Variovorax sp. PBL-E5: one gene and its partner. The protein of the gene in region 1 interacts with the protein of each later gene in a pairwise test. Links are inferred from orthologs where the notes say so. Each region holds a gene or a part of one and is shown in the gene's direction. Other genes may lie near its edges.

Region 1 (7,488 bases):
GGCGGCTCTAAAGGCTGCCGCGCGGCGCGGCGAAGGTGTCCTGGATGTCTTCCAGGCCTCGTCCGCGGGTCTCGATGCCGCTGCGCACCAGCATCACCGCCGCAGCGGCCATCGGCACCGCGATCAGCAGGGCCGACATGGCGAAATGCCCGAACACACCGAGCACGCCGAAGCCCGCGCCCAGGATGCCGCCGAACTTGGAGCTGGCTGCGATCACGCCCGACCCCGTGCCGCGCAGGTGCACCGGATAGATCTCGGCCGCGTAGGGGATCAGCATCGCGATCACGCCGCTCGAACTCACGAGCAGCAGGGCGGTCGTCAGCACCATCGCGAGGCTGGACTGCACCTGTGCCAGGCCGAGCCCGAAGAACACCAGGAGCGTCGCCGCGGTGAGCACGATGAACAGCACCAGCGCCTTGATGCTGCTCCAGCGGTGGTAGAGCCAGATCACCACGCCGATGCCCGGCAGCGCCAGCAGCGCGGAGCGCGCGAGCAGGGCGCTGGCCGCGGTCGGGTCCATGCCCATGCTGCCCAGGTTGGTCGGCAGCCACAGCACGAAGCCGAAGTTCACCAGGCCCCAGGCCACGCCGCAGACCACCAGGCCCCAGGTGATGCGGCCATGGCTGCCGCGCAGCAGTTGCATCAGGCCGCCCGGTGGTTCTTCCGGCTCGGCCACGACCGGCGCGGGGCCGGCCGCGCCCGCACCGGCCGCCTGGCCGCCGGCAAAGCGCGCGAGCACGGCGCGGGCTTCGTTGGCCAGCCCGGCGTTCGAGAGGAAGCGCGGCGACTCGGGGATGTAGCGGCCGAGAAAGACGATCAGCAGGCCCGTCGGCAGCCCGAGCAGCCACAGCGCGCGCCAGCTGAACTCGGGCACCAGCAAGGCTGCCGACCAGGCCGCCAGCAGGTAGCCGGCCGAGGTGCCGACGCCGCCGAGCGCCACCAGCATCCAGCCGCGGTGCGCTGCGGGCACCGTCTCCGCCATCAGCGTGAAGGTGATCGGCAGCAGCCCGCCGGCCGACGCCCCCATCAGGAAGCACATCGCGAGGTTCCAGCCGAAGGCCGGCATCGCGCCGCAGATCGCGGTGCCGATGAACATCAGCGCCGACAGCAGGATCGCCGAACGCCGGCCGAAGATGTCGGCCAGCCGTCCCCACACGACGGAACCCACCGTGGTGCCGATGAGCGCGACCAGCGCGAGCACGCCCGCCGTTTCCTTGCTGATCGCGTACTCGTGCGTCATGCCCGGCATCACGAAGCCCAGCGTGGCCGGCTTGAGCACGTCGACGGCCAGCGCGACGACCAGCACGCCCACCAGCTTCCAGTGCTCGCCGTTGAGCGGCACGCCGTCGGCCAGATGGAACTGCAGGTGGCTGTCGCCGTGCAGGCTCTTCTGCATCTGCGCGATGCGCGGCATCAGGCCGTAGGCCGACAGCAGCACGCCGAGCGGGATCATCGCCATGCCGGTCAGCATGGTGGTGTCCATCTCCATGCCGACCATCTGGTAGCCGGTGTAGCGGCCCATCAGGAACATCGGCACATGCGCGAGCACGCCGCCGATGATGGCGATGCAGCCGATCCAGAAGGCGAGGGGATGGTGGAAGTTGAAGTTCTGCGGTTTCACGTGCGCTGGATGTTAGCCGGCCCCGAGAGACTTGAAGGCTTGGTCCAGCTCGATCACGGTGCCCGACTCGTGGGTCTGGTAGCCCGGCAGCTGGTTGACGGCCGTCCGGTATTCCTCGCTGCGCAGGATCTCGAGCATCTTCTGGACCGCGGGCGTAGCCAGCGCCTTCTCGTTGCACATCAGGCAGTAGCGCTCGGTCTGGCTCGGGATGAAGTCGAGCTTGAACTGGCGTGCCGGCGTCTCCACGCCGTAGCCCGCATCGGCCATCCCGCTGGCGACGAAGGCGGCGACCGCGGCATGCGTGTATTCGCACTGCTCGTAGCCCTTGATCTGCGCCGGCTCGATGCCTTCCCTGCGCAGCAGCAGGTCGAACAGCAGGCGCGTGCCGGAGTCGGCCTGGCGATTGATGAAATGCACGTCGGGCCGGGCGAGGTCCCTGATCTGGTAGATCTCCTTCGGATTGCCGGGCGCCACCATCAGCCCCTGCCGCCGCGTCACGATGTTGATGATCTTCTGCGTGCCGAGCGTGAGCCAGTCGCCGTAGTGCTCGAGCACCGGCGCCTCGAATTCGCCCAGCGGCACGTGGAAGCCGGCCACGTCGCAATCACCGTTGTGCAGCGACACGACAGCCTCGAGGCTGTTGCGGTACTTGAGCTCGTTCGGCACGTGGGCCGCGCCCAGGAAGTTGTGCAGCATCTGGACCGAGAAGCCATGGCTCGCGTGGATGCGCAGCAGCGCGGGCGCGGCCGAGAGCACCTTCTCGATCTCCGCGCCCAACTCGGAGGCGAGCGAATCGAGCATCGGCGACAGGCGCGCGGCGATGCGGCGATCGGCCCACACCAGCTTCTCGCCGAGCAAGGTCAGGCTCGAGCCCTTGCCGCGCTCCATGAGCACCAGCGTCTCGCCGAACAGGAGCTCGCCTTCGTGCAGCAGGTCCCAGGCATGGCGATAGGACATGCCGGACGCCTTGCAGGCGCTGGCCAGGCTGCCGTGCTCATGCACCTTGACCAGCAGGTCGACCACCCGCCGCGGCAACGCGACGCCACCCGGACGGCGAATGATCCATTCGGGCTTGATCGTGACTTCATGCATACGTACGTGTGTTTTCGCTGGCGGCGCGCTCCGATTATGAATGCCCTCCGACGGCGGCATGGGTCCGCGGATGGGTCATAGGCACTCGAGCGCATATGGCTTCGATGGAACGTCGCATATTGCGCTGCGAATACTCCTGCCATCCAATCCACGCCGCAGCTTCCTCAGCGCGCGGGCGCTGTTCCAGCGAACTTGCATCGAGATTCCGAGCCTTCGAGACCTTCCATTGATGACTGACCAACCTCCCTCCGTCACTGCACTGGCCATCGTGCGCGAGGTACTCGAACGGCGCGCTGCGATGCCGGGTGCGCTGCTGCCGATCCTGCACGACGTGCAGGATGCGCTCGGCCATATCCCGGCCGAGCTGGTGCCCGAGATCGCCGGTGCGCTCAACCTCTCGCGTGCCGAGGTGCATGGCGTGGTGAGCTACTACCACCACTTCCGCTCGCAACCGGCGGGCCGGCGGGTGGTGCGGATCTGCCGCGCCGAATCGTGCCAGGCCATGGGCGCCGAGGCGCTGCTGGCGCACGCGCAGCAGCGCCTCGGCTGCGGGCTGCACGGCACCACGAAGGACGGCGAGTTCTCGCTGGAGCCGGTCTATTGCCTCGGCCTGTGTGCTTCGTCGCCGGCCATGATGCTGGGCGACGAACCGCACGTGCGCGTCACGCCGCAGGTCTTCGACGCGTTGCTGCAGGAAGCCGGGGCGCACGCATGAGACATCCGGTGTCAACCCTCTTGAGAGATTTCGATGCGACAAGCGCTGGAATGGATGGCCGGGTCGTAGAGAGTGCCGTTGGTCCAGATGCGCCAGAGCACACGGGTCCAGGCGCGAGCCAATATGCGCACTGCGTGCGGATGATCGCAACCGCGCTTGCGCGCGGCGTTGTAGACGCTGGCAGCCCATGGGCTGGCATGACGAGAGTTGTCTGCAAGGCAGGTAATGGCTCGACGCAGGCGATGGTTGCAAGCCCATCGGAAGGTGACGGCGCGACTCTTGCCGGACTCGTAGGTGACCGGTACGACGCCTGCCTCGGAGCACAGCTGCTGGGCGCTGGCAAAGCGCTCAGGTACGTCACCCAATTCGGCCAGGATCTGGGCGGCGCAGATGCAACCGGCGCGCGGCAGCGACATCACCGAGATGGCCTGCGGCAGCGCGGTCATGGCTTGGGCAATGTGTGCATCCAGGGCCTTGATCTGGACGCTCAGGGGCTTGAGCACGGCCACCAAGGCCAAGGCGGCCGTAGCGTGGGCCTGGGCGAGCGTGGGTTCGCACAGGCTTGGCGCGGCAGCCTGAAGGCGCTCGAGCAAGACACCGGCCGAACGCCGGCCGCTGTAGCCATGGCGCTTGCAAAAGGCGGCGATCTGGCGGGCGGTGAGTTTGCGCGCGGTAGGCCACTGCTCGATGAAGGCCAGTGCAATGGGCGAATCGACGGCGGCAAAGATGCAGGCGGCGCCAGGCCAATAGGCATCAAGCAGTGCGGTGAGCGGGTTGGCCAGGCGAACGCGCGTGGTCACCAAATCGTCGCGTGTGCGCACCCGGGCGCGCAAGCCGCGGATAGCCGCCGACTGGGGCTGCAAAGCGTGCCAGCGATGACCGTCGGTACGCAGCAAGTCAGCCAGCATGAAGGCATCTCCCGCATCGCTCTTGGCGTTGGTGCTGCGGTAGCGTGGGCGGCTGGCCTTGACGGCGTTGGGGTGGATTGCAAAGACCTGATGGCCGGCTTCAACCAGGGCATCGACGATCAGGCCCGAAGGCCGTTCAATGGCGATGGGCAAGGCCTTGCCGAAGGCAGCGAGCGCGTGCCGCAGCTCGCCCAGTCCTTGGGCGTCGTGGCTGATGGTCAAGTGCTTGAGCACGCTGCCCTGAGCATCGATCACGCACACCGCGTGCGAGCGGTAGGCCCAATCCAGGCCGACAAAGACACTACGAGTCATGGACAACCTCCATCGGTTTGGGTTAAGACTGTCCGTGTCGGAAGGCATGGCGGGACGCTCATAAATTGGCGCTCTGGCTGGGTAGGCGTAGCGCTACATCCGGTGGCCCGTCGTGGCCTTCCGGCACCTCGGGTGCTGCAGGTCTCATGCGGGCTGTCGAACAGCCAGCGCCGCGGGCAGTCACCACGAGGGCACGGAAGTCGGATCGCCACCTCAGCACCTGTCCAAGGCAGCGTCAAGCAGGAGGTTGCCTTGTGAGCGCCGCGCCGGGCCGCCCCAAGCAGGCTCGCGCCCCCTTGGGGGGCAGCGAGGACACGAAATGCCGAGCGTGGGGGCACGCATGACCGTCACCGTCTACGTGCCGCGCGACTCGGCCGCGCTGGCCGCCGGCGCCGAACGCGTGGCGCGCCGCATCGCCGAGGAGGCCGCGGCGCGCGGTGTCGCGGTGACGCTGGTGCGCAATGGCTCGAGAGGCCTGTTCTGGCTCGAACCGCTGGTGGAGGTCGCGACGCCCGCAGGGCGCATGGCCTATGGGCCCGTCACGTCCCGCGATGTGGCGGGCCTGTTCGATGCCGGCTTTCTCGACGGCGGCGCGCATGCGCTCGGCCTCGGTTTGACCGACGAGATCCCCTTCCTGAAGAAGCAGGAGCGCCTGACCTTCGCCCGCATGGGCATCACCGATCCGCTGTCGCTGGCCGACTACGAGGCCCACGAAGGCTTCGCCGGCCTGCGCCGCGCGCTCGCGATGGCGCCGGCGGACATCGTGCAGCAGGTGCTCGACGCCGGTCTGCGCGGCCGCGGCGGCGCCGCATTCCCGGCCGGCATCAAGTGGAAGACGGTGCTGGCCACGCCGGCGCCGCAGAAGTACGTGGTCTGCAATGCGGACGAGGGCGACTCCGGCACCTACTCCGATCGCATGACGATGGAGGGCGATCCGTTCATGCTGATCGAGGGCATGGCCATCGCCGGCATCGCCACCGGCGCGACGATGGGCTACATCTACGTGCGCTCCGAATACCCGCATGCCATCGCGACGCTGAACGAAGCCATCCGCCTCGCCGAGGCCGCGGGCTTTCTCGGCGCCGACGTGCTGGGCTCCGGCCATCGCTTCGCGCTCGAAGTGCGCAAGGCCGCCGGCTCCTACGTGTGCGGCGAAGAGACCGCGCTGCTCGAAAGCCTCGAGGGCAAGCGCGGCGTGGTGCGCGCCAAGCCGCCGCTGCCGGCCATCGTCGGGCTGTTCGGCCGGCCCACCGTGGTCAACAACGTGATCACCCTGGCCACCGTGCCGCTGATCCTGGCGCGCGGCGCCGAGTTCTACCGCGACTTCGGGCAGGGCCGCTCGCGCGGCACGCTGCCGTTCCAGCTGGCCGGCAACATCCGGCAGGGCGGGCTGGTCGAGAAGGCCTTCGGCGTCACCCTGCGCGAACTGCTCTACGACTTCGGCGGCGGCTCGGCCTCGGGCCGGCCGATCAAGGCGGTGCAGGTGGGCGGGCCGCTCGGCACCTACCTGCCGTCTTCGCAATGGGACATCCCGCTCGACTACGAAGCCTATGCCGCGGTCGGTGCCGTGGTCGGGCACGGCGGCCTGGTGGTGCATGACGACACGGCCGACATGGCAGCGCTCGCGCGCTACGCGATGGAATTCTGCGTCGTCGAATCGTGCGGCAAGTGCACGCCCTGCCGCATCGGTTCGACGCGCGGCGTCGAGGTGATCGACCGCATCCGTGCCGGCACCGATGCGCCGCGCCAGATCCGCCTCCTGCGCGACCTCTGCGACACGATGGTGCACGGCTCTCTGTGCGCAATGGGCAGCATGACCCCGTACCCGGTGCTCTCGGCGCTCGATCACTTTCCGCAGGATTTCGACAGCGCCGCGGCCCACGACGCGGTCGTGCTGGCCGACACGAGGAGATGAAGAAGATGCACGATTCCCTGAACGAGATCGACTACGGCACGCCCCAACGCACGGCGGCGCGCGAGGTCACGCTCGACATCGACGGCACCGCGGTCACCGTGCCCGAAGGCACGTCGCTGATGCGCGCCGCCGCGCAGGCCGGCGTGCAGGTGCCCAAGCTCTGCGCCACCGACAGCCTCGAGCCCTTCGGCTCGTGCCGCCTGTGCCTGGTCGAGATCGAAGGCCGCAAGGGCTATCCCGCATCCTGCACCACGCCGGCCGAGGCCGGCATGCAGGTGCGCACGCAGACGCCGAAGCTGCTGGCACTGCGCAAGGGTGTGATGGAGCTCTACCTGTCGGACCTGCCGCCCGATGCCGCCGGCGCGCAGGCGCCGAGCAACGAACTGCAGCACATGGTGGCCGCGGCAGGCGTGGAGGGCGTGCGCTACGGCTTCGGCGGTGCGAGCCATGCGAGCGACGCGAAGGACGAATCCAATCCGTACTTCACCTACGACCCCGCGCAGTGCATCGTCTGCAACCGCTGCGTGCGGGCCTGCGAGGAGACGCAGGGCACCTTCGCGCTGACCATCAGCGGCCGCGGCTTCGCGTCGCGCGTGTCGGCGGGGCAGAACGAATCGTTCATGGACTCCGAATGCGTGAGCTGCGGCGCCTGCGTCGCGGCCTGTCCGACCGACGCGCTGAAGGAGAAGACGCTGATCGCCATCGGCCAGCCCGAGCGCAGCGTCGTCACCACCTGCGGCTACTGCGGCGTCGGCTGCGGCTTCAAGGCCGAGATCAAGGGCGACGAGGTGGTGCGCATGGTGCCGTGGAAGGACGGCAAGGCCAACGAGGGCCACGCCTGCGTGAAGGGCCGCTTCGCCTGGGGCTATGCCTCGCACAAGGACCGCATCACCAGGCCGATGATCCGCGAGAAGATCACCGACCC
Region 2 (6,123 bases), 480 kb from region 1 along the record:
ACATCGTGTTCGGCGAAATCGACAGGTGAACGCGCCAATGACCTCTGCCACTTCCCACGACACACCCACCGGCGCCTCGGCGCCGCTGTCGGCGGCGACGCTCGATCTCTTCGCGCGCGAAGTCGCCAAGTACCCGCCGGCAGGCAAGCAGTCGGCCGTGATGGCCTGCCTGACCATCGTCCAGAAGGACGAAGGCTTCGTGAGCATGCAGCGCGAGCGCGAGATCGCCGCCTACCTCGGCATCGCGCCGATCGCCGTGCACGAGGTCACGACCTTCTACAACATGTACAACCAGCGGCCGGTGGGCAAGTACAAGCTCAACGTCTGCACCAACCTGCCATGCCAGTTGCGCGACGGCGCGGTGGCGCTCGTGCATTGCGAGAAGAAGCTCGGCATCCGCATGGGCGAGACCACGCCCGACGGCATGTTCACACTGCAGCAGAGCGAATGCCTGGGCGCCTGCGCCGATTCGCCGGTGATGCTGGTCAACGACCGCACCATGTGCAGCTTCATGAGCAACGAGAAGATCGACCAGATGATCGACGGCCTGCGCAACGCGGCGACGGAGGGCGCGCCATGACGACCTCCGAGCAAGTGCTCTCGCAGTTCCAGGCCACCGGCGTCCAGACCTGCTTCCACGACCGCCACATCACGCCGCAGATCTATGCCGGCCTGAACGGCACCAACTGGCGCCTGGCCGACTACGAGGCGCGCGGCGGCTACCAGGCGCTGCGCAAGATCCTCGCCGAAGGGCTGACGCCCGACCAGGTGATCGCCGAAGTCAAGGCTTCGGGCCTGCGCGGCCGCGGCGGCGCGGGCTTCCCGACCGGCCTCAAGTGGAGCTTCATGCCGCGCCAGTTCCCGGGACAGAAGTACCTGGTCTGCAATTCGGACGAGGGCGAGCCCGGCACCTGCAAGGACCGCGACCTGCTGCAGTACAACCCGCACATCGTGATCGAGGGCATGGCCATCGCCGCCTATGCGATGGGCATCAGCGTCGGCTACAACTACATCCACGGCGAGATCTTCACGACCTACGAGCGTTTCGAGGAAGCGCTCGAAGAGGCCCGTGCCGCCGGCTATCTCGGCGACGGCATCCTGGGCAGCAGCTTCAACTTCCAGCTGCACGCGACGCACGGCTTCGGCGCCTACATCTGCGGCGAGGAGACCGCGCTGCTCGAATCGCTCGAAGGCAAGAAGGGCCAGCCGCGCTTCAAGCCGCCGTTCCCCGCCAGCTTCGGCCTCTACGGCAAGCCGACGACGATCAACAACACCGAGACCTTCGCGGCCGTGCCGTGGATCATCGTCAACGGCGGCCCGGCGTACCTCGAATGCGGCAAGCCGAACAACGGCGGCACCAAGATCTTCTCGGTCAGCGGCGACGTCGAGCTGCCCGGCAACTACGAGATCCCGATGGGCACGCCGTTCTCCAAGCTGCTCGAACTCGCGGGCGGCGTGCGCCGTGGCCGACAGCTCAAGGCCGTGATTCCCGGCGGCTCCTCGGCGCCGGTGCTGCCGGCGTCGATCATGATGGACTGCACGATGGACTACGACGCCATTGCCAAGGCCGGCTCGATGCTCGGCTCGGGCGCGGTGATCGTGATGGACGACAGCCGCTCGATGGTCGAATCGCTCAAGCGGCTTTCGTATTTCTACATGCATGAGTCCTGCGGCCAATGCACGCCCTGCCGCGAAGGCACGGGCTGGCTCTGGCGCGTGGTGGACCGCATCCACAACGGGCAGGGCAAGGCCTCCGACATGGACCTGCTCAACTCGGTGGCCGACAACATCCAGGGCCGCACGATCTGCGCGCTCGGCGATGCCGCCGCAATGCCGGTGCGGGCCATGATCAAGCACTTCCGCCACGAGTTCGAGGCGCTGATTCCAGGCTACGTCCCCAAGACGACGGCCAAGGCCTGAGCAAGACACACATATGGTTGAAATCGAACTCGACGGCAAGAAGGTCGACATCGTCGAAGGCAGCATGATCATGCATGCGGCCGACAAGGCGGGCACCTACATTCCGCACTTCTGCTATCACAAGAAGCTCAGCATCGCGGCCAATTGCCGCATGTGCCTGGTCGATGTCGAGAAGGCGCCCAAGCCGATGCCGGCCTGCGCCACGCCGGTCACGCAGGGCATGATCGTTCGCACCAAGAGCGACAAGGCCATCAAGGCCCAGCAGTCGGTCATGGAGTTCCTGCTGATCAACCATCCGCTCGATTGCCCGATCTGCGATCAGGGCGGCGAATGCCAGCTGCAGGATCTGGCGGTGGGCTACGGCGGTTCGTCCTCGCGCTACGAGGAAGAAAAGCGCGTCGTGTTCCACAAGGACGTCGGCCCGCTCATCAGCATGGAAGAGATGAGCCGCTGCATCCATTGCACGCGCTGCGTGCGCTTCGGCCAGGAAGTGGCCGGCGTGATGGAGCTCGGCATGTCGCACCGTGGCGAGCATTCCGAGATCGAGACCTTCCTCGGCGATTCGGTCGACTCCGAACTCTCCGGCAACATGATCGACATCTGTCCGGTCGGCGCGCTCACCAGCAAGCCCTTCCGCTACAGCGCCCGCACCTGGGAGCTGTCGCGCCGCAAGTCGATCAGCCCGCACGATTCGACCGGTGCCAACCTGATCGTCCAGGTCAAGAACAACAAGGTCATGCGCGTCGTTCCTCTCGAGAACGAGGACGTGAACGAATGCTGGATCGCCGACCGCGACCGCTTCTCGTACGAAGCGTTGAACAGCCCCGAGCGCCTGACGCAGCCGATGCTCAAGCAGGGTGGCCAGTGGCAGCAGGTCGACTGGCAGACCGCGCTCGAATACGTGGCCAACGGCCTGAAGCAGATCAAGGCCGACCACGGTGCGCAAAGCATCGGCACGCTGGCGAGCCCGCACAGCACGCTCGAAGAGCTGCACCTGGCCAAGCTGCTGATGCACGGCCTGGGCAGCGGCAACATCGACCACCGTCTGCGCAACGCCGATTTCTCCGCGTCCGAGGGCGTGCGCTGGCTTGGCACCTCGATCGCTTCGCTGTCGCAGCTGCAACGCGTGCTCGTGGTCGGCAGCAACCTGCGCAAGGACCATCCGCTGTTCGCGCAGCGCATCCGCCAGGCGGTGCGCAGGGGCGGCGTGCTGAGCGCAGTGACCTCGCCCGAACTGTTCGCCGATGCCGATGCCTGGGCGATGCCCGTGGCGAACGCCGTGCGCGTGCCGGCGCATGACTGGTTCGATGCGCTGGCCGAGATCGCCGGCGCGATCGCCGAAAGCATGGGCGCCGCGGCGCCGGTGAGCCGCACGGCCGCCGCCGGCGACGCCGCGAAGGCGCTGGCCGCTTCGCTGCTCGGCGGCGAACGCAAGGCGATCCTGCTCGGCAACGCGGCCGCGCACCATGCCGAGGCCGGCAGCCTGCTCGCGCTGGCCCAGTGGATCGGCGCGCAGACCGGCGCCAGCGTCGGCTATCTCACCGAGGCCGCGAACACGGTCGGCGCGCAGCTCGTCGGCGCCTTGCCGAAGGAGGGCGGCCTGCACGCAGGCGCCATGCTCGGCGGCGCGCTCAAGGCGGTGCTACTGCTCAACAACGAGCCGGTGTTCGATTCGGCCGCGGGCGTCTCCGCGGTCGATGCGCTCGCACACGCCCAGATGGTCGTGACGCTGAGCCCCTTCAAGGCCAACCTCGAATTCAGCGACGTGCTGCTGCCGATCGCGCCGTTCACCGAGACGCCCGGCACCTTCGTCAATGCCGAAGGCCGTGCGCAGAGCTTCCATGCGGTCGTCAAGCCGCTGGGCGAAGCGCGTCCGGCGTGGAAGGTGCTGCGCGTGCTGGCCAATCTGCTGGGTCTTTCCGGCTTCTCCTTCGAATCGACGGCCGATGTGCTGGCCGATGCCGGCTTCGCCGCGCCGGGGCCGGTGCCGGCCGATCGGCTGAACAATGCCACGACGGCCGCGATCGCCGGCGGCGGCGCTTCGCATGCGGCGCCTGCGGTCGCCGGCATCTACCAGCTCGATTCGATCGTCCGCCGCGCCACCTCGCTGCAGCTGACGGCCGATGCGCGCCACGCGCATGCCGCCAGGCAGGAGGTGTCGGCATGATCGACGCGATCTACGGCTTCGGCCTCGGGCTGGCCCATGCCGGCTGGTGGACCGGCTTCTGGTGGCCGATCATCTGGACGCTGATCAAGATCGTGGTCGTGGTGATCCCGCTGATGTTGGCCGTGGCCTACCTGACGCTGTGGGAACGCAAGGCGATCGGCTTCACGCAGATCCGCATCGGCCCCAACCGCATTGGGCCGCTGGGCCTGCTGCAGCCCATCGCCGATGCACTCAAGCTGCTGACCAAGGAAATCATCCTGCCGACGGTCGCCAACAAAGGGCTGTTCCTGCTCGGGCCGATCATGACCATCATGCCGGCGCTGGCCGCGTGGGTGGTCATTCCGTTCGGGCCCGACGTCGCACTGGCCAACATCAATGCCGGGCTGCTGTTCGTCATGGCCATCACCTCGCTCGAGGTCTACGGCGTAATCATCGCGGGCTGGGCCTCCAACTCCAAGTACGCCTTCCTCGGCGCGCTGCGCGCCTCGGCGCAGATGGTCAGCTACGAGATCGCGATGGGCTTCTGCTTCGTCGTCGTGCTGATGGTGTCGGCCAGCCTCAACATGAGCGACATCGTGGCGGGGCAGGGCAGGGGCCACTTCGCGGCCATGGGCGTCGGCTTCCTGTCGTGGAACTGGCTGTCGCTGCTGCCGATCTTCTTCGTCTACTTCATCTCCGGCCTGGCCGAGACCAACCGCCACCCCTTCGACGTGGTGGAAGGCGAATCGGAAATCGTCGCGGGCCACATGATCGAGTACTCGGGCATGAGCTTCGCCATGTTCTTCCTGGCCGAGTACGCCAACATGTGGCTGGTCTCGATCCTGACCGTCATCCTGTTCCTCGGCGGCTGGCTGCCGCCCTTCGAATTCCTCAGCTTCATTCCGGGCTGGATCTGGCTGGGCATCAAGACCTTCTGCGTGGTCACCATGTTCCTCTGGGTCCGCTCGACCTTCCCGCGCTTTCGCTATGACCAGATCATGCGGCTGGGCTGGAAGATCTTCATTCCGGTCACGCTCGTGTGGCTGGTGGTGGTCGGCGCCTGGATGCAGACCCCGTTCAACATCTGGAATTGACTGGAATCGCCATGTCTGCGCACACCGCCACGTCGAGCGCGCCCTCGTTCTCGCTCAAGGACTTTCTGTCCAGCTTCATGCTGTTCGAATTGTTCAAGGGCCTGGCCCTCACCGGCAAGTACGCGTTCAGCCGCAAGATCACCGTGCAGTTCCCTGAGGAAAAGACGCCGCTGTCGCCGCGCTTTCGCGGCCTGCACGCGCTGCGCCGCTACGAGAACGGCGAGGAGCGCTGCATCGCCTGCAAGCTGTGCGAAGCCGTGTGCCCGGCGCTGGCGATCACCATCGAATCCGACGTGCGCGACGACGGCTCGCGCCGCACCACGCGCTACGACATCGACCTGACCAAGTGCATCTTCTGCGGCTTCTGCGAGGAAAGTTGCCCGGTCGACTCGATCGTCGAGACCCACATCTTCGAATACCACGGCGAGAAGCGCGGCGACCTGTACTTCACCAAGGACATGCTGCTGGCCGTCGGTGACCGCTACGAAAAAGAGATCGCCGCCAACAAGGCAGCGGACGCCAAGTACCGCTAAGAAAACCAAGTCGATCCATGGACGTCAAGACCGGTCTGTTCTATCTGTTTGCCGCGGTGCTGTTGTTCGCGGCCTTCCGCGTCATCACCGCGCGCAACCCCGTGTATGCGGCGCTCTACCTGGTGCTCGCCTTCTTCCAGGCCGCGGCCATCTGGCTGCTGCTGCGCGCCGAGTTCCTCGCGATCGTGCTGGTGCTCGTCTACGTGGGCGCGGTGATGGTGCTGTTCCTGTTCGTCGTGATGATGCTCGACATCAACGTCGATGGGTTGCGACAGGGGTTCTGGAAGCACTTTCCGCTCGCGGCCGGGGTCGGTGCGCTGATCGCGCTCGAGATGGCCGGCGTGCTGATGGGCGGCTTCCGTCTGGCCGCGCCGAGGAGCGCGATGGTCGGCGGCCCCGACAGCTCGAACACGCTCGAGCTCGGCAAGCT

Evidence for each region. Proteins that work in one complex are often made in the same cells at the same time.
Region 2: the proteins of WDLP6_RS13960 (region 1) and nuoG interact in binary tests that used the Escherichia coli proteins (3 or more experiments, as listed by UniProt). The link is inferred for Variovorax sp. PBL-E5 from one-to-one orthologs.

What each region holds. Positions count from the first base shown.
Region 1 is NZ_LR594671.1:2,866,589-2,874,076, reverse strand. The notes cover bases 1,980-4,685. They hold WDLP6_RS13960 (formate dehydrogenase subunit gamma), read left to right. Parts: upstream 1,980-2,942; coding sequence 2,943-3,428; downstream 3,429-4,685. Other genes in these bases: WDLP6_RS13955 (IS110 family transposase), read right to left, coding at 3,440-4,648; WDLP6_RS13965 (substrate-binding domain-containing protein), read right to left, coding at 1,980-2,713. Also shown: WDLP6_RS13970 (MFS transporter), read right to left, coding at 8-1,621; more of WDLP6_RS13965, read right to left, coding at 1,634-1,979; WDLP6_RS13950 (formate dehydrogenase beta subunit), read left to right, coding at 4,989-6,563; fdhF (formate dehydrogenase subunit alpha), read left to right, coding at 6,569-7,488. UniProt on the Escherichia coli protein: NDH-1 shuttles electrons from NADH, via FMN and iron-sulfur (Fe-S) centers, to quinones in the respiratory chain. The immediate electron acceptor for the enzyme in this species is believed to be ubiquinone.
Region 2 is NZ_LR594671.1:3,344,665-3,350,787, reverse strand. The notes cover bases 1,556-4,510. They hold nuoG (NADH-quinone oxidoreductase subunit NuoG), read left to right. Parts: upstream 1,556-1,933; coding sequence 1,934-4,087; downstream 4,088-4,510. Other genes in these bases: nuoH (NADH-quinone oxidoreductase subunit NuoH), read left to right, coding at 4,084-4,510; nuoF (NADH-quinone oxidoreductase subunit NuoF), read left to right, coding at 1,556-1,920. Also shown: WDLP6_RS16260 (NADH-quinone oxidoreductase subunit D), read left to right, coding at 1-29; WDLP6_RS16255 (NADH-quinone oxidoreductase subunit NuoE family protein), read left to right, coding at 38-580; more of nuoF, read left to right, coding at 577-1,555; more of nuoH, read left to right, coding at 4,511-5,160; NADH-quinone oxidoreductase subunit NuoI, read left to right, coding at 5,172-5,693; WDLP6_RS16230 (NADH-quinone oxidoreductase subunit J), read left to right, coding at 5,711-6,123. UniProt on the Escherichia coli protein: NDH-1 shuttles electrons from NADH, via FMN and iron-sulfur (Fe-S) centers, to quinones in the respiratory chain. The immediate electron acceptor for the enzyme in this species is believed to be ubiquinone.